Regions from separate parts of the Limosilactobacillus albertensis genome, predicted to be linked through region 1. Evidence: predicted binding sites of a transcription regulator. Region 1 holds the regulator's gene; each other region holds the start of a gene.
The links. Region 1 encodes Rex, which represses fermentation and respiration genes when NADH is low (regulators of the CRP and FNR family bind a similar motif). Its sites were predicted from a motif close to TTGTGAANTANTTCACAA; they were not measured.
Positions count from the first base shown of each region.

Region 2: adhE (bifunctional acetaldehyde-CoA/alcohol dehydrogenase) is a predicted target of Rex. The motif match lies at 4,679-4,696, and genes of this name have one in related genera.
Region 3: H5S41_RS06820 (class II fumarate hydratase) is a predicted target of Rex. The motif match lies at 5,936-5,953, and genes of this name have one in related genera.

Region 1 covers NZ_JACIVD010000044.1:21,387-31,652, forward strand. Annotated here, with positions in the region: gene H5S41_RS00865 (glutamate-5-semialdehyde dehydrogenase) at 1-1,062, opposite strand, end outside; gene proB (glutamate 5-kinase) at 1,075-1,863, opposite strand; T-box leader at 2,181-2,416, shown strand; gene H5S41_RS00875 (carbon-nitrogen family hydrolase) at 2,455-3,240, shown strand; gene H5S41_RS00880 (pyridoxal phosphate-dependent aminotransferase) at 3,257-4,462, shown strand; gene H5S41_RS00885 (ketopantoate reductase family protein) at 4,477-5,442, shown strand; gene H5S41_RS00890 (ABC-F family ATP-binding cassette domain-containing protein) at 5,552-7,489, opposite strand; gene H5S41_RS00895 (redox-sensing transcriptional repressor Rex) at 7,728-8,372, shown strand; gene groES (co-chaperone GroES) at 8,606-8,890, shown strand; gene groL (chaperonin GroEL) at 8,980-10,266, shown strand, end outside.
Region 2 covers NZ_JACIVD010000053.1:1,383-11,648, forward strand. Annotated here, with positions in the region: gene nrdH (glutaredoxin-like protein NrdH) at 1-76, shown strand, start outside; gene nrdE (class 1b ribonucleoside-diphosphate reductase subunit alpha) at 177-2,348, shown strand; gene nrdF (class 1b ribonucleoside-diphosphate reductase subunit beta) at 2,468-3,487, shown strand; gene H5S41_RS02750 (DUF3278 domain-containing protein) at 3,621-4,142, opposite strand; gene H5S41_RS02755 (helix-turn-helix transcriptional regulator) at 4,117-4,332, opposite strand; gene adhE (bifunctional acetaldehyde-CoA/alcohol dehydrogenase) at 4,784-7,420, shown strand; gene H5S41_RS02765 (DUF4097 family beta strand repeat-containing protein) at 7,534-8,289, opposite strand; gene H5S41_RS02770 (DUF1700 domain-containing protein) at 8,290-8,901, opposite strand; gene H5S41_RS02775 (PadR family transcriptional regulator) at 8,894-9,226, opposite strand; gene mscL (large-conductance mechanosensitive channel protein MscL) at 9,419-9,790, shown strand; gene H5S41_RS02785 (hypothetical protein) at 9,938-10,159, shown strand.
Region 3 covers NZ_JACIVD010000065.1:38,079-48,344, forward strand. Annotated here, with positions in the region: gene H5S41_RS06790 (KxYKxGKxW signal peptide domain-containing protein) at 1-72, shown strand, start outside; gene H5S41_RS06795 (efflux RND transporter periplasmic adaptor subunit) at 207-686, shown strand; gene H5S41_RS06800 (DUF2252 domain-containing protein) at 801-2,198, opposite strand; gene H5S41_RS06805 (plasmid pRiA4b ORF-3 family protein) at 2,342-3,883, shown strand; gene H5S41_RS06810 (zinc-dependent alcohol dehydrogenase family protein) at 3,938-4,984, shown strand; gene H5S41_RS06815 (peptidylprolyl isomerase) at 5,056-5,643, shown strand; gene H5S41_RS06820 (class II fumarate hydratase) at 5,992-7,380, shown strand; gene H5S41_RS06825 (flavocytochrome c) at 7,504-8,898, shown strand; gene H5S41_RS06830 (L-lactate dehydrogenase) at 8,962-9,897, shown strand; gene H5S41_RS06835 (anion permease) at 9,922-10,266, shown strand, end outside.

The DNA of each region.
Region 1 (10,266 bases):
TTGCTGGAAGTAACGTCCCCGAGTGATGTTATTGGTGATAATCGCTTCGGAATGGTGGGTGCTATAGTGATTGATATGGTTAATTGCATCGTCAAGCGAATCAACAATTTTAACCGTCATGATCAAATCATTATATTCCGTTGCCCAATCCTCATCGGTTGCGGGATGAATAGCCGGTACTAATTTGCGAGCATCAGTATCTCCCCGTAATTGGACCCCGTGATCAATTAAAGCTTGGGCAATAGTAGGCAGAAATTTAGTTGCAACGTCACGATGAATGAGTAACTTTTCGGCGGCATTGCAAACAGAAGGACGCTGCACCTTTGCGTTGACGGTAATATCGGTTGCCATTGTTAAATCAGCATCTTTATCAATATAGATATGACAGTTACCCGCCCCGGTTTCGATAACTGGAACGATCGCAGTTGTTACGACTCGTTGAATCAGATTACGACCACCACGCGGAATTAAAACATCGATGTAGTCGGTAAGCTTCATCATTTCATCAGCAACCGCATGACTGGTATCGGTAATGAGCTGTACGGCATCAACCGGTAATTCCTGCTTTTGCAAGGACTCGCGAAGAATTTTTACTAAGGCCGTATTAGTCTGTAAAGCTTCTTTTCCGCCACGCAAAATAACAGCATTACCGCTTTTAAATGTTAGTCCGGTTGCATCTACGGTTACATTTGGCCGCGCTTCAAAGATAATCCCGATTACACCTAATGGTACCCGGCGTTGAAGAATTTGTAAGCCATCTTTGCTAATCCAGCCCTTATCAATTTGTGCAGTTGGGTCATTTAAGTCAGCGATTGAGCGAAGACCATTAGCCATATCTTCAATCCGCTGGGCGTTAACCATTAAACGATCGGTAAATTTAGCAGGCATTGTTGTAGCATTAGCTAGGTCCTGCTGGTTTGCGGCAATGACCGTGTCCTTATTTTTGATTAAGTCATCAGCAAGTTGAATCAATGCTTTATTCTTTGTCGCTGTGTCCATTAAAGCTAGTTTATTTGCTGCATTTTGGGCTTTTTTTCCAATAGTAATTAAATCCTGATTCATTATAATGACCTCCTATTTGCCAAAACAGGTTCCGATAGTCTGTCCGTCAAAGATATCAAAGAGAATTTTCGGGTCGCGACCGTTGCACAGAATCATTTGTTTGCCTGCTTTCATCATTGTCGCCGCTGCCCGTAATTTAGTTACCATTCCACCTGTACCGAATCTTGTACTGCTTCCGCTTGCGGCACTTTTAATTTCTGGGGTTAGGATGGGAACCTTATTGATAATTTTAGCATCACTAAATTTATGTGGATCTTTATCATAGAGAGCGTCAATATCGGAAAGAACAATTAACCGGTCCGCATCAATTGCAACGGCTACCTGTGAAGAAAGCTCATCGTTATCACTAAATGTAGTATGGTGGTCAAGCTCATCTACCGAAACAGGGTCGTTTTCATTGACGATCGGAATAACATTTTGCTTAAGCAGGGTGGTGATTGTATTAAGCGTATGCTGACGGCTAACGGGATAAGCAAGGACATCGCGGGTAAGGAGAAGCTGTGCCACATGAGTTTGATAATCTAAAAATCGTTGTGAGTAGATTCTCATTAAAGCTGCTTGACCGATAGATGCGAGGGCCTGTTGTTCTTCAATTGCTGCAGGGCGTTCTTTTAATCCTAAACTAGCGAGACCGACTCCGATTGCTCCTGAAGAAACAAGGATAAGTTGGTAACCTTGGTTGTTAAGGGTCGCAAGGGTAAATGAGAGTTGATCGATTGTTCGAAGGTTAATTTTTCCATTGGGAAGGACAAGGCTGCTGGTTCCAATTTTGACAACTACTTTTTGAATTTTATGAGTCATGGCAAACACCTTTCAGAAAACAAAAAGCGTCCTTAACCGAGACACCAATTATGGCGGTACCATTCTCGTTTAAAGACGCGCTTTACACTTTTAAATTATTTTATTATTAGAAATTATTAAAGTCGTAGCAGGGTTTCGGTACTGGCGATGGCTTGCAGTCGATGGCTATCGTTCCTGGGCTGACCTACTTTTATCTACAATTAAAATTTTAAGCGGGAGAATGAGCTTTTGTCAAGTCCAATTATTTTTCATTGCTAATTAAAAAATGATTGACAAATAATTAAAATTAAATTAGAATACGGGCAACAGTTAAATATAAATCGTTTAAGATGAGTAAAAGCAATGGCGTATTAAGAGAGTTTTCGGCTGGTGAGAGAAAATTACAAAATACTTTGAAGATGGTCTTAAAAAATACAGTAATCGTGAGGGATAACTAAGCGGTTAGCGGCTGATATCCGTTATCAATTATCGAAGTTTGACATGAACTTCCTGAGGCTATCCATGTGAGTGGGTAGTAAATTAAGGTGGCACCGCGAAAATACTCGTCCTTATTTTGTTAAGGATGGGTATTTTTTTATGGAGGTGAAAGTGATGAAACGAAAAGTTGCGTTGGCGCAGATGGATATTCAATTAGGATTACCAGAAGCAAACTATCAAAAAGCGGCGCAAGCGATTAAAGCAGCTGCTAATCACCATGCAGATATTGTTGTCTTGCCGGAGATGTGGAACACCGGTTACGCATTAAATGATTTAAAAGATATTGCCGATAATAACGGTCAAAAGACGCAGCAGTTTCTTAGCAAGTTAGCGCTTGAGAATAAAATTAATATTGTTGGTGGTTCAGTCGCGATCAGTCGTGGAACTTCTTTTTATAATACGAGTTATATTTATGACAAAAACGGACAATTAATCGGTACCTATGACAAGGTTCATTTATTTGGCTTAATGGATGAAAATCAATATTTGAAGGCAGGGGTAAAGGAAAGTCACTTTGTGTTAGCTGGAATTCCTAGTGCGAGTTTTATTTGCTATGATCTGCGCTTTCCGGAATGGGTCCGCACGACTGCCCGTTACGGCGCTGATATTTTATATTTTCCAGCAGAATGGCCTAGCAGTCGGATTAAGCAGTGGAAGATAATGCTTCAATCCCGTGCAATTGAGAACCAGACCTTTGTTGTTGCGGTTAACCGGGTTGGCACCGATTTAGATAATGACTTTAATGGACACTCATTAGTTGTCGATCCTCTTGGAAATATTATCTGTGATGGGGGAGAAGATGAGCAAGTATGTTATGCCGAAATTGACTTAGAAAAGCTGGCAGAAGTACGCGGACCAATCCCGGTATTTAAGGATCGGCGTCCAGAACTTTATCATTAGGAAGGAAATGAGAACAATGAATTTTGAACAGTCTAAATTACTAGATACGCTGCCTAAACAATTTTTTGCAAATTTAGTTGCGAAGGTTAATAAAAAAGTATCAGAAGGCGTGGATGTTATTAATCTTGGTCAGGGTAATCCCGATAAACCGACACCAGACTATATTGTCAAGAGTACACAAAAATGGGTTGCCGATCCCCAAACACATAAATATTCGCTCTTTCGTGGCCTGCCAGCTTTTAAGGAAGCAGCAGCAAAGTTTTATCATGAAAAATACGGGGCTAGTTTTGACCCGGAAAAAGAAGTGGCAATCTTGGGCGGTTCAAAGATCGGCTTAGTGGAGTTGCCATGGGCATTGATGAATCCTGGCGATACCCTGCTTCTTCCGGATCCTGGTTATACCCTGCTTCTTCCGGATCCTGGTTATCCAGACTATTTATCAGGAGCGGCTTTAGGAAAAGTTAAGTTTGCGACCGTCCCCTTGCTAGCAGAAAATAATTTTTTGCCAGATTTGGATGCAATTCCAGACGAAGTTGCCCAACGCGCTAAGTTCTTTTACCTTAACTATCCTAATAATCCAACAGGGGCAGTTGCAACGCCTGCGTTTTATCAAAAGTTAGTGGCTTGGGCGAAAAAGTACCATGTGGGAATCATTAGTGATTTTGCATACGGCGCCATCGGGTTTGACGGTCAGGCTCCTGTTAGTTTTATGGAAACACCAGGTGCTAAAGATGTGGGAATCGAATTTTATACCTTTTCTAAGACTTTTAACATGGCTGGCTGGCGGATTGCTTTTGCGGTCGGTAATGAGGATATTATTGAAGCATTAAACCTTATCCAAGATCATTTATTTGTTAGTCTTTTTCCCGCCTTACAAAAAGCGGCCATTGATGCCCTGACGCTACCGGCACGAGATGCGGCGATTGCAAAAATTGTTGCTCGTTATGAAGAAAGGCGGAATGCGTTCATTAATGCTGCAGAAAAAATTGGCTGGCATGCATTTGTTCCCCAAGGTACATTCTATGCTTGGATGCCGGTTCCAACCGGTTATACCAGCGAAAGCTTTGCAGATCTGTTATTAGATAAAGCCGGTGTTGCAGTGGCGCCAGGTAATGGCTTTGGAACACACGGCGAAGGCTACGTACGGATCGGACTGTTGATTGAACCGGAGCGATTAGTTGAAGCTGTTGAGCGAATTGCTAAGTTGAATCTTTTTAATTAAAAGGAGGAAAAATTATGGCGTTAAAATATACTGTTTTAGGTGCAGGTGCAATGGGATTGCGCTTTGGTGTGCTCCTTCAAGAACTTGCCGGTGCGAAAGTTGATTTTGTTGATAACTGGGCCCCACAGGTTGAAACGATTAAGGAACAAGGGGGCGTGTATGTTTCTCGCGATCATGAAAACCGTCGCCTTGTACCGATTAGTATTTATTCACCTGAAGAGTACGATGGCGACCCGGATGTATTTATTGTCTTTGCAAAACAAATGACGCTTAGTGACCTGCTGAACCGCAGCGCACATTTCTTTCACCCTGACCATCAATATGTCTTTTCCGGAATGAATGGAATGGGGCATATTGAAAAGATTAACCAATATTTTCCTAAAGAACACGTCGTTGCCGGTACTTGTTTAATCGGAACGGTCCTCAATAAGGCAGGGGACGTTGATTTTATTGGGAAACCAGGTGCTGGTTCAATTAACTTAGCGCCCCAAGTTGGCGAACCTGATGCCCGTGTAAAGGATATTGTCGCTGATTTTACAACGGCTAATATTAATCCGCATCTTAATGATAATTTTGCTGGCACTTTGCTGACAAAGGTAGTCTTTAATTCAGTTATTAATACTATTTGTACCCTTTTTGAAATTCAAATGAGGCAGTTCATTGATTATGACGGCGCAGAAAAACTTGGTAAGCAATTAATTAATGAAGCATTTGATGTTGCAGAACGTGCAGGTGTCCAGCTGTTAAGTACCCGTGAAGAAGAATGGCAAACAATTAAGTACGTCAGTGAAGTTACTAATCCGCTCCATTATCCATCAATGTATCAAGACATGAGTAAAAACCGCCCCACGGAAGTTGACTATATTAATGGATACATTTATGAATTAGGTAAAAAGTATAACTACGAGGCCTCAACTCATGATTTCTTGCGTAACCTTGTTCATTTGGCGGAAAATACCCGCAAGTTTAGACAAAAATAGAATAGAGATTGGAAATTAATTCGGCTTCTCTCAATACAATTCTTGCGGGAGTTTAAAAATGACCAAAATCAGCTTTTTAGCCAATTTTGGTCATTTTTTAGTCCTTATTTTAATTTTCTTTATCAAATTCCTCTAGCTTTTCTGCAGCTTCTGTCCATGCCAATTCTACTTCTTCTGATTTTGCTGATAATTCATCAAGCTGCTTTTGTAAGTCCGTTAATTTTCCGATATCAGTCGCAATTTCTGGCTGGCTCATTTGTTCCTGAATAGTGGTTTGTTCCTCTTCTAATTTTGCCATCTGCTGTTCTAAATCATCAACCTGGCGCTGGATCTTCCGCCGGGCACGCTGCTGCTCTTTGCTTTGCTGGTAAGATTGCTTGCCAGCTGGCGTCTTGCCGGTGTTGGCAGCACTAGCAGGAGCAGCATCATTTGTACCTTCTTTTTCTTTGGCAATTAAGTAATCGTCATAGTTGCCCTCATAATGTTTAATACCATCATGCTCCATTGCCAAAATATCAGTTGCAACCTGGTTAATAAAGTAACGGTCATGTGAAATAAATAGAACAGTGCCGCTAAATTCGTTAATTGCATTTTCTAAGACTTCCCGACTGTCGATATCAAGGTGGTTAGTCGGTTCGTCAAGAATAAGAAAATTAATCGCTTTAAATGATAGCTTGGTTAACTCTAGGCGCGCCTTTTCACCACCCGATAGGTCATGAACGACTTTGTAAACGTCATCCCCAACAAAGAGAAAACTACCTAATAGTGAACGGATATCCTTTTCTGGTACTTCTGGATGATCATCCCACACTTCCTCAAGAACGGTTTTATTAGGGTGTAATTGCTGTTGCTCCTGATCGTAGTAGCCAATGTCAAGATTAGCACCAAGTTTAATGTTACCGCTAATTAAGGGAATCTTATGGAGAATTGATTTAAGCAAGGTTGACTTACCAATACCATTTGGACCAATGATACCAACTCGCTGTGGCTTTCGGACATTAAATGACAGCGGGCCGGCAAGCACCTGTTCATTGTAGCCCACTTTTGCCTGTTCTACGTCAAGAACTTCATTTCCGCTATCCTTTTCAGAATGAAATTGAAAGTGGATCGACTTATCATCAGTTTCAGGACGGTCAAGTCGTTCCATCTTTTCTAATTGCTTTCGCCGCGCCTGTGCCCGCTTGGTGGTAGAAGCACGGACGATATTTCGATTGACAAAGTCTTCGAGCTTAGCAATCTTTTTTTGCTGCTGATCATAGTGTTTCCATTCAGCTTGCAGTCTTTCTTGTTTATGCTTAACGAATTGCGTGTAGTTACCAGTATAGTGAGTTAAAGTTTTATTATCGAGATCATAGACATCGCTAACAACCCGATCTAGGAAGTAACGGTCGTGAGAAACAATTAGCAATGCTCCTTGGTAACTCTTGAGATAATCCTCTAGCCATGAGAGGACATTCATATCAAGGTGGTTAGTCGGTTCGTCCAAAATTAATAGCCCTGGTGCCTGCAAGAGAATTTTAGCAAGGGCTAGTTTAGTTTTTTGCCCTCCTGAAAGGGAATTGATCGGAGTGTTATAGCTATCTTCACCAAAGCCAAAACCATGTAGGATTCCGCGCATTCGAGATTCGTATTCAAAACCGCCTTGCTTTTTAAAGGTCGTTTGCAGATTATCATACGTAGAAAGAATTTGTTGATAATTGCTATCGGAACTATCAAGGTCAGCGAGTTGTTGTTCTAGGTCATGAATCTGTTTTTCCATCTTGTGTAAAGGAGCAAAAACAGTATCTAACTCTGTCCAAATACTATTTTGACTATCCAGCCCTTGATCCTGGGCAAGGTAACCAATTGTCAGGTCCTTAACTTTAGTAATAGTTCCTTCATCCGGTTCTGTGATCCCGGCAATCATTTTTAACAAGGTTGTTTTACCGGCACCATTACGACCAACGAGGGCAGTCCGGCCATGCTCCTGGATTTGCATGTTCATATTGTGAAATAAAACGTCCGCGCCGAATCGGCGTACAACGTCATTTGTCTGTAAAAGTAACATATTGAAACCTCATTTAATTACTTGAATTTGATACAGTTTTATTTTAGCAGATTTTAATTTTAAATAAAAAGTTGAAAATATTTTTGTATTTTAGTTCACAAAAAAAGGTTTAATTGCTAGAATATACTCAGACTTAAATTTCACAAAGTAAAGATTGGTAATGTCGTCCTTATTAAGGCCTAGTAATTAGTTGGCTACTTAGGCTAAAGAGGACTGTTTTAGGAGGAACAAAAGTAGAATGGCAAATAAAAAAATTCCGCGCGCAACTGCGAAACGGTTGCCGATATATTTCCGTTATTTAAATGTATTAAAGGATGCAAATAAGCAACGGGTATCATCAACTGAACTTTCAGAAGCTGTTCAAGTTGATTCTGCAACTATTCGTCGTGATTTTTCATATTTTGGTGAATTAGGTAAGCGGGGATACGGCTATGATGTTGAGAGCTTATTAAAGTTTTTCAAGGGGATTTTACATCAAGACTCATTAGTTAGTGTTGCCTTAGTAGGGGTTGGTAGTTTAGGAAGTGCTTTGTTAAACTTCAACTTCCATCAAGACACTAATTTACGGATTAGTGCTGCTTTCGATACTAAGCCGGAATATGCAAATACTGTTAAGAGCGGTATTCCTATCTACCCATCTGAGGATATGGTAAAGCAATTAAAAGAACAGCAAATTGATGTTGTTATTTTAACGGTTCCTGGTATTAAGGCTCAGCATGTTGCCGACCAATTAGTTGAGGCTGGTGTAAAAGGTATCCTTAACTTTACGCCAGTTCGTTTATCTGTTCCGAAGAATGTTCAAGTTCAAAATATTGATTTAACAAACGAACTTCAAACGTTGATCTACTTTATTAAAAACTATACTGAAGACTCAGTTGAATAAAATTATCAAGCATTGGTTTACTAAAAGCGGTAAACTAATGCTTTTTATCTACTATTTTGTTAATAGTTATACATCCAAAAAGCTTTTATCTTATTCTTTTTAATAGATGGTCAAAAAAAGTCAAAGTGTTTCTGTTGCATTTTGGGGAGAACATGTTATATTTAAACATGTGGTTAGCACTTAGAGGTTTTGAGTGCTAAAAATAAAATTATTAACAAGATGGAGGGATTAACGTGTTAAAACCATTAGGAGATCGCGTTGTTCTAAAAGCTGAAACTGAAGAAGAAAAGACAGTTGGTGGAATTGTCCTTGCTTCCAATGTAAAGGAGAAGCCAACTACTGGAAAGGTTATTGCCGTTGGAGAAGGTCGTACTTTAGAAAACGGACAAAAGCTTGCTCCAGCTGTTAAGGAAGGCGACCGCGTATTATTTGACAAGTACGCAGGTAACGAAGTCGAATATGATGGTGAAAAGTACTTAGTTGTTCATGCTAAGGACTTAGTAGCAATCGTTGAATAGTTAAATATACAAATTAAAAGTTTGAGACAAGAGGATATAATTCTTTCATCGTCTCTTTTAAAAATGAATTTAATTTTGAGGTGACATAAATGGCAAAAGAAATTAAGTTTTCTGAAGACGCACGGAGCGCAATGCTCAGTGGTGTTGACAAATTAGCAGATACTGTTAAGACAACAATGGGTCCAAAGGGACGGAATGTTGTTTTGGAACAAAGCTATGGTACACCTACTATTACTAATGATGGTGTTACAATCGCTAAGAGCATTGAATTAGAAGACCACTTTGAAAATATGGGTGCAAAGCTTGTTTCCGAAGTTGCTTCAAAGACTAACGATATCGCTGGTGACGGTACTACTACTGCTACTGTTTTAACTCAAGCAATTGTAAATGCCGGAATGAAGAACGTTACATCAGGTGCAAACCCGGTTGGTATTCGTCGTGGTATTGACAAGGCTACTGAGACTGCTGTTGAAGCATTAAAGAAGATGTCTCATGATGTAAAGACCAAGGATGATATTGAACAAATTGCTTCTATTTCAGCTGCTAATCCAGAAGTTGGTAAGTTAATTGCTGACGCGATGGAAAAGGTTGGTAATGATGGTGTTATTACCATTGAAGACTCTCGTGGAGTTGATACCAGCGTTGACGTTGTTGAAGGAATGAGCTTTGATCGTGGTTACATGTCACAATACATGGTAACTGATAACGACAAGATGGAAGCAGACCTTGACAACCCATACATTTTGATCACTGACAAGAAGATTAGTAACATTCAAGATATTTTGCCATTGCTTCAATCAGTTGTTCAAGAAGGCCGTGCTCTCTTGATTATTGCTGATGACATTACTGGTGAAGCATTGCCAACACTTGTTTTGAACAAGATCCGTGGTACCTTTAATGTTGTTTCTGTTAAGGCTCCAGGCTTCGGTGACCGTCGTAAGGCCCAACTTCAAGATATTGCCGTATTAACAGGTGGTACTGTTATTTCTGACGATCTTGGTATGAGTCTTAAGGACGCTACTGTTGATCAATTAGGTCAAGCAAACAAGGTTACAGTTACTAAGGACGCTACTACAATTGTTGACGGTGCCGGTTCAAAGGAAGCTATCCAAGAACGGGTAGACCAAATTAAGCAAGAAATCGCTAAGTCTACTTCTGACTTTGACAAGGAAAAGCTCCAAGAACGTCTTGCAAAGCTTTCTGGTGGTGTTGCAGTTGTTAAGGTTGGTGCCGCAACTGAAACTGAATTAAAGGAAAAGAAGTACCGGATTGAAGATGCCTTGAACGCTACTCGTGCTGCCGTTCAAGAAGGATTTGTTCCTGGTGGTGGTACTGCTTTAATCAACGTTATTCCTGCTCTTGACAAGATTAACGCT
Region 2 (10,266 bases), on a different contig from region 1:
AACCCCTGTTGTAAAACTTCCCAACGGTCAAGCATTTTCTGGTTTTCGTCCTGATCAATTAAACCAGCTTGCTTAATTTTAATTAATCCAGCACTCTTGCCAGGCATCAATTCGCTATTGGTGTGCTGGCTTCTTTATTGACATAATCAAATTAATCCAGAAAGTGAGTTATTAAAATGGCGTTATCTGATATCGATATGACCAAAGTAAAATATTACGATTACAACAACGAAGTAAACATCCCTAAGAACGGACAAATTCAGCTAGATAAAGATAAGTTAGCCTTGGAAGACTTTATCAAAAATAACGTTGTCCCGAACACTAAAAAGTTTTCTTCATTAAAGGAACGTTTTCAATGGTTAGAGGAGAACGACTATATTGAAGACGGCTTTATGAGCAAATATAGCGAGGCATTTGTTGAAAAACTTTATGACTACTTAAAAGCACAAGACTTTCACTTTCATTCATTTATGGCCGCATATAAGTTCTACGCACAATATGCTTTGCGGACGAATGATAAGGAATACTACCTTGAAAACTACATTGACCGTGTTGCCATGAATGCTCTTTATTTGGCAAATGGAAATGAAGAATTAGCAATGCAGCTTGCCGATGAAATTATTCACCAGCGCTACCAGCCTGCAACGCCGACATTTCTTAACGTTGGACGGAAGCGGCGTGGAGAATTTGTTTCTTGCTTTGCTATTCAAACAACCGATGATATGAACACGATTGGTCGAACTATTAATTCTGCTCTCCAGCTCTCAAAGATCGGTGGCGGTGTCGGAATCAACCTAAGCAACCTCCGTGAAGCTGGTGCACCGATTAAAAAGATTAAGGGTGCGGCTAGCGGCGTAGTGCCGGTCATGAAATTATTGGAAGATAGTTTCTCCTATTCTAATCAGCTGGGTCAACGGCAAGGTGCCGGAGTAGTTTACCTTAGCGTTTTCCATCCAGACATCATTGAATTCTTGGGAGCAAAGAAAGAGAATGCTGATGAAAAAATCCGCCTTAAGACTCTTTCACTCGGAATTACTGTTCCTGATAAGTTCTATGAGTTAGTTGAAAAGAATGCTGAAATGTACTTATTTAGTCCCTACGATGTCGAAAAAGTTTACGGAGTACCATTCTCTTACGTTGATATTACTAAGGAGTACGACAATCTCGTAGCAAATGATCAGATTCGGAAGAAAAAGGTTAATGCCCGTGATCTTGAAGATGAGATTAGTAAACTCCAGCAAGAATCTGGCTACCCATACATTATTAATATCGATACAGAAAATCGTGATAATCCAATCAATGGTAAAATTGTCATGAGCAACCTTTGTTCAGAAATTGCTCAAGTACAAGTACCTGCACGGGTAAACGACGATCAATCATACTCAGAAATGGGAATTGATATTAGTTGTAACCTTGGCTCAACTAATATTGCAAATATGATGGAAAGTCCTGATTTTGGTAAATCTATTAAGGCAATAATGCGCGGTTTAACACGAATCAGTGATGTAGAAGACTTAGACGTTGTGCCGACTATTCAAAACGGAAACCGTCTTGCGCACTCTGTTGGTTTAGGGGCAATGGGACTGCACAGCTACCTTGCTAAGCACCATATTCAATACGGCAGTCCGGTTGCTATTGAATTTACCGGTGTTTACTTCATGCTTTTAAACTACTGGTCACTTGTCGCTTCAAATGAGATTGCTAAAGAACGACATGAAACTTTCCATGATTTTGAAAACAGCAAGTATGCGAATGGAACATACTTTGATAAGTACGTCACTAAGGATTGGGGACCGCAATCTGATGTAGTTAAGGATCTTTTTGACGGGATTTTTATTCCAAGCACTGAAGATTGGCAAAAGCTAAAGGAAAATGTTATGCGAGATGGTCTCTATAATCAATATCGTCTTGCTGTTGCGCCAAATGGTTCAACTTCTTACATTAATGATTCCACTGCCAGCTTGCACCCGATCATTAACCGTGTTGAAGAACGGCAAGAAAAAATGATTGGTAAAATCTATTATCCAGCCCCATACCTTTCTAATGACACTATGCCTTATTACCGGTCAGCTTACGATATGGATATGCGGAAAGTAATCGATACATATGCCGCTGCTCAGCAACACGTTGACCAATCACTTTCAATGACGCTCTTTATGCGTTCAACGATTCCTGCTGGGCTTTATGAATGGAAAGATGGTCGTACAGATAAAATGACTACCCGTGACCTAAACATCTTACGACACTATGCTTATAAGCGTGGTATTAAATCAATTTATTATATTCGGACGTTTACTGATGATAGCGATGAGATTGGTGCTAACCAATGTGAAAGCTGTGTAATCTAAGCCCAATTGAAATTTGATTTAAATGTTGGGCACTGGTAAACTTGATATTATGTATACAAATGGCTTTTTGGTAAAAAATACCACTTACCAAGAGCAATGTATTTGGAGGAGCTCAATCAATGAAACTGGAAGAATTTAAACCTGTAACTCAATATAATGCGATCAACTGGAATGAAGTTTCGGACATGATCGATAAAGCCACATGGGAAAAGTTAACAGAACAATTCTGGCTTGATACCCGGATTCCTGTTGCTAATGATATGGATGACTGGCGTGAATTAGATGATGATCATCAATGGACTGTTGGCCACGTTTTCGGTGGATTAACTCTTCTTGACACTGTTCAGTCAGAAGCTGGTTTAACTGCCCTTAAAGAGGATGTTAAGACTCCTCATGAAACAGCCGTTCTTAATAACATTCAATTCATGGAATCAGTTCATGCTAAGAGTTATTCCACAATCTTCTCTACTCTTAATACCCCTGAACAGATCAAAGAAATCTTTGAATGGTCTGATACGGAAGAATATTTGCAAAACAAGGCTGTGAAGATTGCTAATATGTATCTTGATCCAAGCCAAGATCCACTCAAGAAAAAAGTAGCTAATGTTTTCCTTGAAACGTTCTTATTCTATTCTGGTTTCTATACTCCTCTATATTATCTTGGACACAACAAGTTAAACAACGTTGCTGAAATCATCAAATTAATCCTTCGTGATGAATCTGTTCACGGAACTTACATTGGATACAAGTTCCAAGTAGGAATGCGGGATCGGACTGAAAAGCAACAACAAGATATGAAAGACTGGATGTATAACTTCCTTTATGAACTTTATGATAATGAAGAAAAGTATACCCACCTTCTTTATGATCAAGTTGGCTGGACAGACGATGTATTAACCTTTATTCGTTATAACGCTAATAAGGCCTTAATGAATCTTGGTCAAGATCCGCTCTTCCCTGATACTGCTTCTGACGTTAACCCAGTTGTTATGAACGGTATTTCAACTTCAACTTCTAACCATGATTTTTTTAGCCAAGTCGGTAATGGATATCGCATGGGAGCCGTTGAAGCAATGAATGATAGCGATTATGACGTTAAAGATCCAAATGCAGGGAAAGATATTAATGCTCGCGATTAAATTAAAATATAAGCTTTAATTGCTTAAATACTAAATGGGGACTCCAGAGTTCGACTATGTTGAACTCTGGAGTCCCCATTTTTATATACTAAGATGTAATTACGAATATTTTGATCACGCTTTTTCTTAAGTATCAGTTAATTTTTTTAATATTCTTCCACGTTATTCCGGCAGATAGCAACCCAGCAAATATTCCCAAAAGTACAGAGCCAAAAATTACAATGAGCCCTGCTGTAAAATTCCATTTGATAGCATAGCTTTGATAAATAATTACTTGAGCAATAAACTCAATTAATGTAAAAAATATTCCAGTAATTATTCCACGTTTAATAGCAATTTTCCGTTTTTGATTAACTTCACCCGAACCAACTTCATTCATTAATACTTTTTGGCGAATAGCTACAATATAAAAATACCAAGTGACGACAATAAATAAGGTAAATAGACTACAAACAGCAAACCAAAAAGCAGCCTTGTACCCAGCAATAAACACCACTATAACCGAGACAAATAGGATAAAGGGTGCTAGTAATGTAAGTAATAAATAGCCAGAATTACCAAGGCGATCAAGTTCTCGTTCTTGATACTCATCAATCGAGCCACTAATTCCATATGATAGTTTAAGAAGTTTAGTCCGCAGTTTTTCTTTTATCATTTGAATCCTCCCAAAAAAGTGAATTTAAATCTGTCTTTAACGCGACCGCTAATCGTCGGCATAGTTCTAGTGATGGGTTATACTTATCACTTTCAATTAAGCTAATCGTTTGCCGTGCAACTCCGATTTCTTTTGCCAACTCAAATTGTGATAATTGTTGCTGTTTCCTAAATCGACGAACTCGGTTCAATAATCACTTCTCCTCCTTACCTTTTGTCATATATAAATGACATTTAATGATTATATTTTAACAGAGTTATAATTTGTGTCAACTATATATGACATAAAATTTCATGCCCACCAACTACATAATTTCATTTAGATCCCATTTTCAACTTTTTTAATTAAAGATTATTCAAACAAGGAATCCTTTTTCCTAAAATATTATTATTAATTCGCTATTGTGAAATCTAAATCAATTAATCTGATTTTGGATAATTTACTTATCAGGTCATTTAAAAATAATACCAATATTTTTTACTGTCATATCAGCTTTATTCCTACAACAATGTAAGCGAATTCAACAAAAATAACCATTGTTTAAATGTTCACAAAGGTATTTACAAACCAAAAAAATGTAGTAATATTATACATGTTCAAAAGTTAACAAAGAAAAAGAATTGAAAAAGGAGATTTCAATTATGCCTGCTAACAACAAGAAACAAGTTGAAAAGAAAGAATTAACTGCTGAAGAGAAAAAGCAAAATGCTCAAAAGCTAGTTGATGATTTAATGGCTAAGAGCCAAGCTGCTTTCGAACAATTACGTTACTACTCACAAGAGCAAGTTGACAAAATTTGTCAAGCAATGGCCCTCGCTGCTGAAGAACACCACATGGATTTAGCTGTTGACGCTGCTAATGAAACTGGTCGTGGTATTGCCGAAGATAAAGCTATCAAGAACATCTACGCAAGTGAATATATTTGGAACAACATCCGTCACGATAAGACTGTTGGTATTATCGAAGACAACGATGAAGATCAAACTATCACGATTGCCGATCCTCTTGGTATCATTGCCGGAATCGTTCCTGTTACTAACCCAACTTCTACTACTATCTTTAAGTCAATCATCAGTGCTAAGACGCGGAATACCATCATCTTCTCATTCCACCGTCAAGCAATGAAGTCATCTATCAAGACTGCTAAGATTCTTCAAGAAGCCGCTGAAAAGGCTGGTGCCCCAAAGAACATGATTCAATGGCTTCCTGAAAGTAGTCGTGAAAACACTACTGCATTACTTCAACACCCTAATACTGCTACTATTTTAGCAACTGGTGGTCCTTCTCTTGTTAAGGCAGCTTACAGTTCTGGTAACCCTGCCCTTGGTGTTGGTCCTGGTAATGGTCCAGCTTACATCGAAAAGACTGCTAACATCGAACGTTCTGTTTACGATATTGTTCTTTCCAAGACATTCGATAATGGTATGATTTGTGCTACTGAAAACTCTGTAGTTGTTGATGAAGAAATTTACGACAAGGTTAAGGAAGAATTCCAAAAGTGGAACTGTTACTTCTTGAAGCCAAATGAAATTGACAAGTTTACTGATGGCTTCATTGACCCAGATCGTCATCAAGTTCGTGGTCCAATCGCTGGTCGTTCAGCAAACGCTATTGCCGACATGTGTGGAATCAAGGTTCCTGACAACACTAAGGTTATTATTGCTGAATATGAAGGTGTTGGTGACAAGTACCCACTTTCAGCTGAAAAGCTTTCACCAGTATTGACAATGTACAAGGCTACTTCCCACGAAAATGCCTTTGACATCTGTGCTCAATTATTACACTACGGTGGTGAAGGACACACTGCTGCTATCCACACCCTTGATGATGACTTAGCTACTAAGTACGGTCTTGAAATGCGTGCTTCACGGATTATTGTTAACTCACCATCTGGTATTGGTGGTATCGGTAACATTTACAACAACATGACTCCATCCCTTACTTTAGGTACTGGTTCATACGGAAGCAACTCAATTTCTCACAACGTTACTGATTGGGACCTCTTAAACATCAAAACAATTGCAAAGCGGCGTGAAAATCGTCAATGGGTTAAGATCCCCCCAAAAGTATACTTTCAACGCAACTCACTAAAAGAATTGCAAGATATTCCAAACATTGATCGGGCATTCATCGTTACCGGTCCTGGAATGAGCAAGCGTGGTTACGTTCAACGGGTTATCGACCAATTACGTCAACGTCAAAACAACACTGCCTTCTTAGTATTTGATGATGTTGAAGAAGATCCATCAACTCACACTGTTGAAAAAGGTGTTGCCATGATGAATGACTTCAAGCCTGACACAATTATTGCCCTTGGTGGTGGTTCACCAATGGATGCTGCAAAGGCTATGTGGATGTTCTACGAGCACCCAGAAACTTCATGGTACGGCGTTATGCAAAAGTATCTTGATATTCGTAAGCGTGCTTACCAAATCAAGAAGCCTACTAAGTCACAACTTATCGGTATTCCTACTACTTCAGGTACTGGTTCAGAAGTTACTCCATTTGCGGTTATCACTGACTCAGAAACTCATGTTAAGTACCCACTTGCTGACTACGCATTAACACCAAACATTGCGATCGTTGACTCTCAATTCGTTGAAACTGTTCCTGCAACTACTACTGCTTGGACTGGACTTGACGTTTTATGTCACGCAACTGAATCATATGTATCAGTAATGGCAACTGATTACACTCGTGGTTGGTCTCTCCAAACAATCAAGGGTGTTATGGAAAACCTTCCTAAGTCAGTTCAAGGTGATAAGTTAGCTCGTCGTAAGATGCACGACTTCTCAACAATGGCCGGAATGGCATTTGGCCAAGCATTCTTAGGTATTAACCACTCCCTTGCCCACAAGATGGGTGGAGCATTCGGTCTTCCTCACGGTTTGCTTATCGCTATTGCAATGCCACAAGTTATCCGCTTTAATGCCAAGCGTCCACAAAAGCTTGCTCTCTGGCCTCACTACGAGACTTACCACGCAACTAAGGATTACGCTGACATCGCACGTTTCATTGGTCTAAAAGGTAACACTGATGAAGAATTAGCTGAAGCATATGCTAAGAAAGTTATCGAACTTGCTCACCAATGTGGTGTTAAGTTAAGCCTTAAGGACAATGGTGTTAAACGTGAAGACTTCGATAAGGCTGTTGACGATCTTGCTCGCTTAGCCTACGAAGATCAATGTACTACTACTAACCCAGTTGAACCACTTGTTAGTCAACTTAAGGAATTACTTGAACGTTGCTACGATGGTACTGGCGTTGAAGAAAACTAATATAAAGCATAGAGCATAATTAAAATAAGACTTTTCTCCTACTAAAATCCCCCGACATCTAATTTTCCAGATGTCGGGGGATTTATTATTTTCTATTAAAAATGACGTTTTTACTAATTCACTTCATTGTCACCAGATTGAGTTAATAATCGAAGGACATTTTCTGCATTATCATTTTGATGTAATGTCTCTTCACCTTTGTCTTCACCATTAAGCTCATTATCACCAGCATCAGTCTTGAGGAAGTAGCCATCAACAGTTGTATTCGTAACTGTATTATCACCAGACTGATTATTAACGGTATATTGTCCTTGAACCGTTAGATTACGCCCGGTAAAGTTACCGGATTCGATCTTAGTATTGCCACCTCGTAATGTAACTTGATGGTACTCAACATTTCCTGAATCAACATCAACGTCAACATTATCTAACTTAGCATTGGACACTGACAAGTCGCCGCTTTCTAAGTGAATGCGACCGGCTAATGCTTGATCATGCGGAACCGTCACAGTAATTAAATCTTGATGAAGACCATAGTGGTTAATATTAACCATAAATGGGAACTCACCGGTTTGTCGGATTGACGCGACATTATTATGAACAGAGACTGCAGGCGCATGATTGCTTATCCCAGAATAAGTAATTTGATATTTTTTCCCTTCACGAATTACCACATTGGCTGTTGAAGCTGTAATATCAATTCGTTCAAAATGCTTATTAGTACTTATTTTTTTGGTGGATGAATGAAGGATTGCTGGTCGATTATTCTCAAAATAAACCGCCTTATCACCATTATTAAAATAGCCAATACCAAGCATAATTACCCCTAAAATTAATACAATCCAGCCAATTTTAAATACTTTTTTCATTTACTTCTCCCTCCTTGCCTGAACCTTTGCATAAATAAACTTAGCAAAGTTTGCAATACCTTGAATAACGATCCGGATAAACCAGTAACACAGTGGCAAACAAACTAGGAATAAACCGACAAGTGTCAATCCTACCCCAATATAGAACAGCCCGCTAAACGGAACAGTAGTAATTAAGCCAATCCCAATATAGAGAGAAGCAACAGCTGCGGCAGCAATTCCTAAAGCAACCCCAGCAACCCCAACAATTAAACCGATGGCAACTCCGCCTACTGCCAATAATAACCCTAACAACGCTATCCCTAGGCCAAAAGTTATTGGCGAAGTAATGATTGCTACCAATACCCACCAGAATACGCGCCAGCTAGAATGGGGTGAAGCAGGGTGACCATCCTTTACCGCCTCATTATTAGCCTTGATCGAATAATCAGCTAAGATCTTATGACTTAACTGCCGCGGCGTTCCTAATTTTTCTTCAATTGCTGTTCGTGTGTCAAGACCAGCATCTGCAATATATTCATCATAAAATTCTAAAGCATCATTTCGTTCTTCATCAGTCAACTGACTTAGGTTTACGGCCAAATCATTAATATATTTCTGACGTTCATTCATCTTTATTTTCCCCCTCACCTGTTGCATAAAAGATTCTATCTAAGCTATTTTTATAATCGGTCCAAAGTTTGCGAACCCGTTGTAAATGCTCCTTGCCAGCTGATGTTATTTGATAATAGCGACGGTTGCGTCCTTGATAAGGCTGATCATAGGTTGTTAGATAACCATCTTTTTTTAATCGCCGCAAAACCGGATACATCGTCGACTCAGAAATAGTAATGGCTGACTGCATCCGTTGGGTTAATGCATAACCATAATAGTCTTGGTGTTCAAGAATTGCTAAAACCATGCCGTCAAGCAAATCTGCCGTTATTTGAATCTTCATTCTCGCCCCTCCTTTTTCTTACACTATATTATACGTAATATAATATATAAACATGATATAATATGCAACACTTTACTTAAAAAAATTTAAAAGTAATATTTACCCGCCCGTATCTTCCCAATTCATTAATTGGTTTTGCTAAAATATAGTTGTAGTTGTCTCTCCCTCACATTACTAGAAGGAGGATATTTTATGTTAAAAGAATTTAAAGCGTTTATCGCGCGGGGTAATGTAATCGATATGGCAGTTGGTATTATTGTGGGGGCTGCCTTTACCTCTATTGTAAAATCATTAGTTAACAACCTGATCAATCCGCTTATTGGTTTATTTGTTGGAAAAATTGACCTATCAAACCTTGTCTGGACCGTTGGAGATGCCCAATTTAAATACGGAAGTTTCCTAAATGCCGTTATTAATTTCTTGATTATCTCCTTTGTTGTCTTTTTAATGGTTAAAGCAATCAACACTTTCCGCAAAAAAGAAGAGAAAAAAGCTGAAGAACCGAGTGAAGAAGTTAAATACCTCAAAGAAATTGCTGAACTGCTAAAAAACAAAGAAAAGTAATCGATAAAAGCTGGTTAAAAACTATACCAACAGTTTTTAACCAGCTTTTCTTTTAATGTCTAATATTTATATTTTTATACCATATTATTGGAAACGGATTCTTAACCTTGTTACTATCATGGTAGGGCAACAAAAGAGGTGATAATAATGTTGAAAAAGAGAGAACGTCCGACAGATAGTGTCCCTACTAATGCCTATCAAAAGGGATACAATCGTGCCGTTAAAGATTATAAAGCATTAGAACCATTTCGTAAGTATCCGCAAAAAGTAATTAATTCATTCAATAAGTTTGTTAGGGGCAAAATGCATGCGCTTCAAGACTATGTTGATGGGTATGAAGATGCTAAGCAACAACTTTCCAAGAATTAGCTTCCTTTTTATCCAAAAGCACTCTGATTAACCGCAGCTGCTAACCACATTGATTAGGTATGATAAGCAAATATTTCTTGTCAATCTAGATTGATGTTAATTTCATC
Region 3 (10,266 bases), on a different contig from region 1:
GCTGCTGTTGCCTTAGGAGCAGCTGCTGCTATGTTTGGTCTTGGCTTAGCTGGTAAGAAGCGCGAATACTAATAACTTAATTAAGAGTTAATTATTGGTTGAGAATCTAATATTATATTTTGTTCGGACATACTAGAGGGTTGTGACAAAGGTTGCTTTGCCACAACCTTTTAGTTTATTTACAGGTATTAAGTGAGGTAAATGGTATGGCTGATCTAAAAGCAGCATTAACGCAAGCCCAAAAAACTTATGAACAGGCACAGAAGTCGTATGAAAAACTTAACCAGAAGTATCACGATGCAAAGGCGGCAGTGATCTCTGCACAGAATACCTTTGCAGGGGTACAAACAATTGGTGATCGGACGACTATTACTACCAGTAGTCAATTACTGAAAAATGTTCAAGATAATTTAGACCGTATTTCTGCTAATTTATTAGTAGCAAGGGGAAATTTGAAAGCAGCACGTAATAATTTAGAAAATGCTAAAAAAGCAGTTGAAGTAGAAAAGGAAAATAACCAGCCGCTTAGGCAATCAACTTTTACTACTATTTCAACAAGCTATGGTAAAATTAAACTCTCAAAGGAGCCGGAGCCAGCTAAAACGACTCCTAAAAAGCAGTCGGATACGGAAACAGTAAAAATGACAAGGGCTGAGTACCGCAAAAAGATGAATCAACGAAAATAAGAGCGGGACAGAGCTAAATTGCCTAGCTGTCCCACCGTCTGAAGGATTGTTGCATTATTATCTTTAAAATAATTAAGGGACTGGGTTAATTCCCAGTCCTTTTTAAATCCGTTATTAACTTATTAATTTTCCTTCCATAATGGCGTGTTTGAATTGTTCAAAATCAGCTGTTACCTGTTCAACATATTTTAATGCCCAATCAACTAAGAGTGTGTCAAGCTTTTTTTGATGCTTTAAATAACCACGAATCATTGGGGCGGTTGGACTTTGAAAATGAGCCATTGCAAGTAGGTAAGCACATGTCTGACAATAAAACTGAAAACTCTCAAAATCAAGTTTATTAACATTGATGGACTCTTTCATGTCGCGGAACTGACGAATGTAATAACTTCGCCCGCCAAAATTGGTGCTTCCTAAGAAACGATCTGACGAAGATTGCAAAACGCGTTGGGCGGTCACAATCCGTTGTCCGGCAATGCCACCATTTTTGATTACCTGCTGAACAGGGAGCGAGAGCATGTTATAACGGAGCGGCATGGCTTCTTTAACCTGTAAAACAAGATGGCTGCCATCATTACCAGTAAGCATTATTAAGTAACAGCGCGTTCCAAAACTTCCTACTCCAACACTGTAACGGATAATATCTGAAATGTGGAAATTGGCTAACAGTACACGGACGTCTTGGCGAACATTTTCGCAGTATTGCTGATAACCCTTAACGATTTGCTGATAGCGAATAGCACTAAGATGGCGGGCACGTGGCGGATTATCACGGAAGACCAAGTGACCCTGGTTATTAACTGTCGCCATTTTTTGGATTATTTCTTCTGAATTACTGCGTTGACTCTTTTTCAGAACCTTATTAAGGACGGTTTGCATTTGGGTTGAAATATCGCCAAAGGACTCAATTGCTTTACCCATGTCTTCATATGCAAACGAGAAGTAAAATAATTGTGACAGACTCATCTTATTGGCACTTTTAATGGTATGACGATACGTTTTAGTGGTGACTTGAAGCAGGCGATAAAGGTCGGCACGATCAAAATTATTTTCTTCTCCGGCTAGTTCTGCACTAACTAAGAGTCTTTTTAGATCACTTTCCCAATTACCAATTCTTGCTTCATCAAAATCGTTTAACCCAAAAAGAAGCTTTCGTTCGGGAGAGGCATAAAATCCAAAATTATTTACATGAGCATCTCCGCAAATAATAATGGGAAGATTACTCTGGGATTGATATTTGAGGTCGTGTTCCATTAATTCGGCTGTCCCGCGAAAAAAGGCAAACCGGCTTGCAAGCATGCGTTGATGGCGGAGAGACAGTAATTCGCGAATCATGTTCGCTTCTGTTATTTGGATTGTTCGAACCGGATTACGACTAACGGGAATAAAAGTCCCCAGCATTTCACTAGTGATATCCTTTTGTCGTTGTTTCCCAGCGTTTTCAAGTTCTGCTTTTGTTTTATTTATTTGAATTTTTTTAAGGTCAAAAATATCAAGTTTTTGATTGATCAAAAGAGGCGCATCCTTTCAAAGACAGTACATTATACCCTATTTTAAATCTTTTATTTTGTTTGTAAATATGGTTTGATTGAGTTGATAAATAATGTTTTTTAAAATAAAATTAATATAAGTTAAGTAATAAAAAAGGAGTTGATATGGTGATTATTGCAGTGGAAAATTCACTTGCCCAGCATTTACACATTAACTCACAAATAATGTCACCTTCTGAGTTATTAGATACCAATGCTTGGACAATTCGGGTTGCTGGTGAGTTCATGATTATAATGAATAATTTGATGTCGTTTCCTGTTATCGTTCGTCATCCCCAACGATTTAATGATTCGCGATCATTCATGACAGCATTTAAACGTGAATTTTTACAATTATTAGAAATATCGCCAATTCCGCATGCAAAAATTAGAATGATCCGTGATGCTCAATTCGGTAAGGTGGCATTCACGCGGCAGATTCAGCCGGAAACACAACAGCAATTGCAAAAATACCAGAATTTAATGATAGGACCTAATTCAATCATTGACTGGGAGAAGAATCCTAGTAATGCCGAAATTGCCCTTCAATTAGCTGAACAAACACAAATTATTAATCAGGCAACTGATGAAGAATATGTAGTAATGGATATCTTTGAGGATTATTCTATCACTGACTTTAAAGTTCCATCCCATCCGGAACTTAATGAGCATAATCGTCGTTACCTTTATCGTTCGCTCTCAATTAACGATATTATGAATGCAACAGCAGTCGGTGAAAAGATTCTGGATGACTATGAAGAATATCTTGAAGAACGAAACAAGAGTGAAAGTATTATTGATCGTGACCTTGACTGCGCAGCTGATTATATTGGCTATTGCGAAGCGCTAGGTGAATCGGTTCTTGATGATTTGACTTTAATCTATCACTATTTTATTAATTATGAAAAACTGCATAATGAGCGGCCAACTGATACTGGTTTTCGTTCAAAGAGCGATGCCTTTCGTGAATTTGGTAAGTTTTTACGTGCTGAGGATCTTTTTTCAAGTGAAGACTATGACAAATTTGTTCAAGCGGTTAATCAAGGAATCAAGGACCTGAATTCAAAACAACGAATGTATCATCTCCAACGAATCATTCGTGATATGCAGCGGCAAGTACGAAATCAACGAGAACATGCAATTCAGTATGTTAATAAACAATATACTATTTATGTTGAGCTAAGCAACTATAATCCTAAAATGTGGCGACGGTTTACCGTTAGCGGTGATACCCGGTTGGATATGCTATGTTTTACAATCTTGGCTGCTTTTAATGCCGATGGTAATCACTTATTTGAGCTTCAACAGGGGTCAGTGCGTTATCAGCTGCCTATTTTTGATAGCGGTTTCGGCCAGACAAAGGATATTACGCAAAGTTGGGTTGGCGATTGCGATGTATCGCATGATTTTCACCTAATATATGATTTTGGCGATATGTGGGATTTCAAAATAAAATTTGAGGAAATTAAGCCTAAACGGATTCCTGCCCATACTGGTCCAGAGATTATTGACGGCTTTGGTTATGGAATTTTGGAAGATATTGGCGGAGTAACCGGACTTGCACAAGTGGCTAAAGATGATGGATCGATTAATAGTCAATTAAACATAACTGAATTCAAGAAAAAATGGGCACGACAAATTGAGAAAATTCATAACTGTTATGAATAATAAAAAGCATTACAATAAATAGTGAAAACTTTATTTAATCGAGGTCTTTAAATGATGGAGAAACGAGAAGATGCTATTCCAAAAACGATGAAAGCATGGGCAGTTACTAAACCGGGACCGATTGATGGAAAAGAGTCGCCAATTAAGTTTATTGAAAAACCAGTTCCTACTCCTAACCGTGGTGAAGTCCTGGTAAAAGTACTAACTTGTGGTGTCTGTCATACGGACTTGCATGTTACTGAAGGAGATTTACCTGTTCATCAACCCAATGTTACCCCTGGGCATGAAATTGTCGGAAAAGTTGTGGGATTTGGTCCAGAAACACAACGGTTTAAGCTAGGGGAACGGATTGGTATTCCGTGGTTTCGTCATGCTTGCGGAGTTTGTAAGTTCTGCCGTTCAGGCCACGAAAACCTTTGTCCCCACTCTGTTTATACAGGATGGGATCACGATGGCGGTTATGCAGAATACGTAACGGTTCCAGAAGGTTTTGCCTATCGTTTGCCTGAAAAGTTTAACTCACTAGAGGCAGCTCCGTTACTATGTGCAGGTATTATCGGTTATCGGGCATTTGAACGGGCTAATATTCCTGCTGGAGGTCGATTAGGTCTGTATGGATTTGGCGGTTCAGCGCACATTACTGCCCAAATCGCTCTTGCACAGGGGATTGAGGTTCATGTCTTTACTCGTGGTGAAGATGCCAAAAAGTTTGCCCTTGAGTTAGGGTGTTCCTCAGTCCAAGGCTCATATGATCCATCACCTGTGCCATTAGATTCGTCAATCATTTTTGCACCGGTTGGCGATATGGTATTGCCGGCACTAGCAAGTCTTGTTCCAGGCGGAACCTTAGCCTTGGCAGGAATTCATATGACAGATATTCCAGCGATGAATTATCAAAAAGAGATTTTTCATGAGAAAACGTTAACGAGTGTGGAAAGTAATACCCGGCGTGACGGAGAAGAATTTTTAACCCTCGCCGATCGCCTTAACATTCATCCAGAAGTGCATGAATATCCGTTAGCAAAAGCAGATGAAGCTCTTCGCTACGTTAAAAATGGTGATATTAAAGGTGCTTGTGTTTTGCGGGTTAGTGAAGATTAAACAATTGCTTTTTCTTTCTGCTTCTTGCTAAGATAGTGCAAGAGGTTTGAGAGAAAGAGGAGGCCTTTTCAATGAAATATCCCCAATTAGCATTAGATGAAGCTAAGGGACCCAAAGCAACAATTAAAACAACAATGGGTGACATAAAGATTCAGCTTTTTCCAAAGTATGCTCCCAAAGCAGTGGAAAACTTTGTTAAATTAGCAGAAAAACACTATTACGATGATGTGATTTTCCATCGGGTTATTCCTGACTTTATGATTCAAGGCGGTGATCCCACGGGAACTGGTCGTGGTGGCGAGAGTATTTACGGTCACCCCTTTGAAGATGAATTTTCAGAAGAATTATTTAATTTTACTGGTGCGCTCTCAATGGCTAATGCTGGTCCGAATACTAATGGAAGTCAGTTCTTTATCGTTACGAACAAGCATGTCCCAGAAGATTTGATTGATCAAATGAAAGCTATTGGTTATCCGCAAGAAATTATTGATTATTACGAAAAGCATGGCGGGACTCCGTGGCTGGATTTCCACCATACAGTATTTGGGCAAGTCCTATCTGGTATGGCGGTTGTTGAAAAAATTAGTAAAGTTAAACGCAACGCAATAGATAAGCCTAAAAAAGACGTTATCATTAAAAGCATTACGATTGAAAAATAGGGCAAGAGACCGAGAAAATTTTAATTTTCTCAGTTTCTTGCTTTTGTTTTACAATTGGGCAGATAAACTGTTTGTGAATAATAAAACCTAGATATTGAGCATCTAATAAAAAGCGCCTAAGAAACTAAAAAATCTTAGGTATTTTTTGGTAGAAAACATTGTGAAATTTTTGCAAATACAATCTGAAAACGCTATTATAACAATAGATAAAGCTATAGCTATAAGTGAAAATTATTGAATGTTAAAGATTTGACTATAGCTCTACTTACACGGTAGGATATACGTGTAAATGATGTGTAACATTTCACAAGTTATAATTGCTCAATTAATACATTGGAGGTTTTTGAGATGTCAGAATACCGTACTGAAGAAGATACGTTAGGTCCTGTTAAAATCCCTGCTGACGCATTATGGGGACCACAAACCGAACGGAGCCGGAATAATTTCCCGACTGGTCAATACATGCCATTAGCAATCATCCGTGCTTTATTGAACATTAAAAAAGCTGCGGCTCAAGCTAACATGGAAACCAAGGCGATCTCAGAAGAAAAGGGTAATTTAATCGTAAAGGCAATTGATGAACTACTCGCATTAAATGATGAAGAATTGCGGAAAGACTTCCCATTAAAGGTTTACCAAACTGGTTCTGGTACACAAACCAACATGAACACTAATGAAGTTGTTGCGCACAAGGCTCATGAAATTAACCCTGACATCGAAATTTTACCAAATGATGATGTTAACAAGGGTCAAAGTTCAAATGATACTTTCCCAACTGCAATGAACGTGGTTGCCTTAGAAGCTCTTGATAAGTTAAAGCCTGCTGTTCAACACTTGATTGATGAATTAAAGGCTAAGGAAGAGAAGTACATGAAGACTGTTAAGGTTGGACGTACTCACTTGCAAGATGCTGTTCCATTGACGTTTGGCCAAGAACTTTCTGGTTATGTTGCTTCTCTGGAACATGATCTTGACTACATTAAAACTTTAGAACCAACGCTAAACGAACTTGCAATTGGTGGTACTGCTGTTGGTACAGGTTTGAATGCCGCTGAAGGAATGCCTGAAAAGATTGCTGAAAAGCTTAGTGAAGTTTATGGATTAAACTTGACTGCTGACTCAAATAAATTCTATGGCTTAGCTAACCACTCTGGTCTAGATGTTGTTCATGGTGCTTTAAAGACTTTGGCAGCTGACATGTTCAAACTTGCCCAAGACATCCGTTTCTTAGCATCAGGTCCTCGTGCTGGTTATGGTGAATTAAATATTCCAGCTAACGAACCAGGTTCATCAATTATGCCAGGTAAGGTTAACCCAACTCAAGCAGAAGCTGTAACAATGGCTGCTTTACGGGTATTTGGTAACGATACAGTTGTAACGATGGCTTCATCACAAGGTAACTTTGAAATGAATGTTTACAAGCCGGTATTGATCGATGCCTTCCTTGAATCAGCTGACTTGATGACTGGTACTATCATGGGCTTTGCCGACAAGATGATCCACGGTATGACCGTTAATGAAGAACGGATGGAAGAATTAGTTGATAATTCCTTGATGACCGTTACTGCATTATCACCACACATCGGTTACCATGACAGTGCTAAAATCGCACAAGCTGCGGATAAAGCAGGAAGCACATTGAAAGAAGCTGCATTAAAGTCTGGTAAGCTTACCGAAGAACAGTATGATGAATGGATGGACATGCTTAAGATGACCAACGTTGATCGTGATAAGTAACAATTAAGTTAAAAGCAATGCCAGTTTCTGGCGAGAGTGGAAATGAGCAGTTCGAAAAGCAGCTCGCTATCCCACTCTTTTTGACTGTTAACAGGTATAAGATAAATAAAGGAGAACAATATCATGGCTGAAAAATTTCAACCATTATCTGTAAGTAAATTAGATAATGATTATGATGTTATTGTAATTGGGTCTGGTGGTACAGGCCTTTCAGCAGCAATTCAAGCAAATGAATTAGGAATGAAGACAGTTGTTCTAGAAAAGGAAGAAGAACTAGGCGGTAATACTAACCGGGCATCTTCTGGAATGAACGCTGCTGAAACCAATGTTCAGTTGCAACACGGTGTTATTGATAATGTGGCTGATTTCTACCATGAAACCTACAAAGATGGTGGACGCTTAAACGATAAGGATATGCTTGGTTACTTTGTATATCACACTGCGCCTGCAATCGACTGGTTAGCTGACCATGGTATTAAGCTTGATGATATTACCATTACCGGTGGAATGTCACGGAAGCGTACTCACCGTCCAGCAAGTATGGCGCCGATTGGTGGTTTCTTGGTAAAGAGCTTATTAGAAGTTGTCCAAAAGGAAAATATTCCAGTATTCAACAAGGTTAAAGTTAATAAGCTATTGCAAGATGATGAAGGTACGGTAATCGGTGTTGAAGCCAATGCTGATGGACTTATTAAGACTATTCATGCCAAAGCGGTTATTCTAGCTACTGGTGGATTTGGTGCGTCTAAGGAATACATGAAGCGATTCCGCCCAGACCTCGCTGATTATAAGACAACAAACCAGCCAGGAGCTACAGGTGATGGTTTGAAACTTGCTGAAGGTGTTGGCGGGGAATTAATGCAAATGGACCTTGTACAAGTTCACCCAACGGTTCAACAAGACAATCCCCATGTTTACCTGATTGGGGAAGCAGTTCGTGGCGAAGGTGCAATTTTGGTAAATGCTCAGGGGAAGCGGTTCATCAACGAATTAAATACTCGTAAGATTTGTGCTAACGCAATTACCTCACTTCCTGAGCACAGTGCTTACTTGGTTTTTGACCAGGGTATTCGTGATCATGTTAAGGCAATTGAATTTTATGACAAGGTTGGTCTTGTAGTACATGGTGACACAGTTGAAGACCTTGCTAAGAACCTCAATATGGACCCAGAAAACTTAAAGAAGACTGTTGCAACCTGGAATGAAGCTGTTGAAAATCATGATGATAAGGAATTCCACCGGACAACCGGAATGGATCGCGGAATTACTAAACCAGGATTCTTCGCAATTCATATTGCACCTGCTATTCACTACACAATGGGTGGTATCCATATTAATACTAAGACCCAAGTGTTAGATGGTAATGGAGATGTAATCAAGGGATTATATGCTGCAGGTGAAGTTGCTGGTGGATTACATGGCAATAACCGTGTCGGTGGAAACTCGATTGCGGAAACAATTGTCTTTGGACGCCAAGCCGGACAACAGGTGACTGTATACGCACGTAGTTTGAAGTAAGAATAAAATAGGTGGAATTTTCCGCCTAGAGCAATTATTTAATTATTATTGGAGGAAACACTTATGTTAAGGCATCATCATAAAGTTTTGCTTGTTGGTGATGGGGCAGTAGGATCATCCTTTGCCTTTTCATTGCTTCAAACAACACAAGAAGTCGATGAACTAGTCATTGTTGATTTAAAAAAGGATAAGGCGACTGGTGAGTCACTAGATTTACAAGATATTACACCGCTTACTAGCCCGGTAAATATCCATGCAGGGGACTATTCTGATGCGACAGATGCTGACGTAGTAGTGATTACTGCAGGGGTTCCCCGTAAGCCAGGTGAAACAAGGCTAGATCTTGTTAACAAAAATGCAAAGATTCTTTCAACGATTGTAACTCCTATTGTTGAAAGCGGCTTTAGCGGTATCTTTGTTGTTTCAAGTAATCCAGTAGACATTTTAACTACTTTAACTCAAAAACTGTCTGGATTTCCTAAGCATCGTGTTATCGGTACCGGGACATCCTTAGATACAGCTCGCTTAGATGTTTTGTTATCTGAAAAGCTGGATTTACCCGTTAATGAAATTGACGCTTTTATCTTGGGCGAACATGGTGATACGTCATTTGGTGCCTTTGATGAAGCAACGGTTAATGGTAAGCCGTTAAAAGAGGTTGCCAACCTGACCGATCAAGATTACGCTGCATTAGAAAAGGCTGTAAAGGCTCGAGGCAGTGAAATTATTAATGGGAAAGGCGCTACTTTCTACGGTGTTGCAAAATATCTAGCATATATTGTAAGAGCAATCATTGAAAACCGGAATGTTATGCTACCGGTATCTGTACCTTTAACAGGTCAATATGGGATAAAGGATCTTTATCTTGGATTGCCGGCAATTATTAACCGAACTGGTATTGAACGCGTAGTTGACTACGATTTTTCTGAAGCTGAGTTAAAAAAGCTGACTTTATCTGCTACTAAGATGAAGGAAGTCTTGGATAACGTAGAACTTTAATTATTTAAGGGAGAAAAGAAACTAATGGGATTATCAAAGGTAAATTATAAGGGCTTTATATGGCCGTTAATTGTGGGAATCCTTATTTGGCTATGTACTCCAATGCGGCCAGAAGGGATTAGTGTCGTTGCTTGGCACTTATTAGCACTATTTATTGCAACAATTGTGGGATGTATTACACAACCACTTCCAATTGCTGGTGTAGCATTAATTGGTTTTACATTGACTGTTTTACTAGGAATTGCACCGATGAAAGAAGCGGTTGTAGCTTTTGGTAACAGTACTCCATGGACAATTGCAATGGCTTACTTAATTGCTCGTGGTTTTATTAAAACCGGATTAGGACACCGTGTTGCATTACTTTTCGTT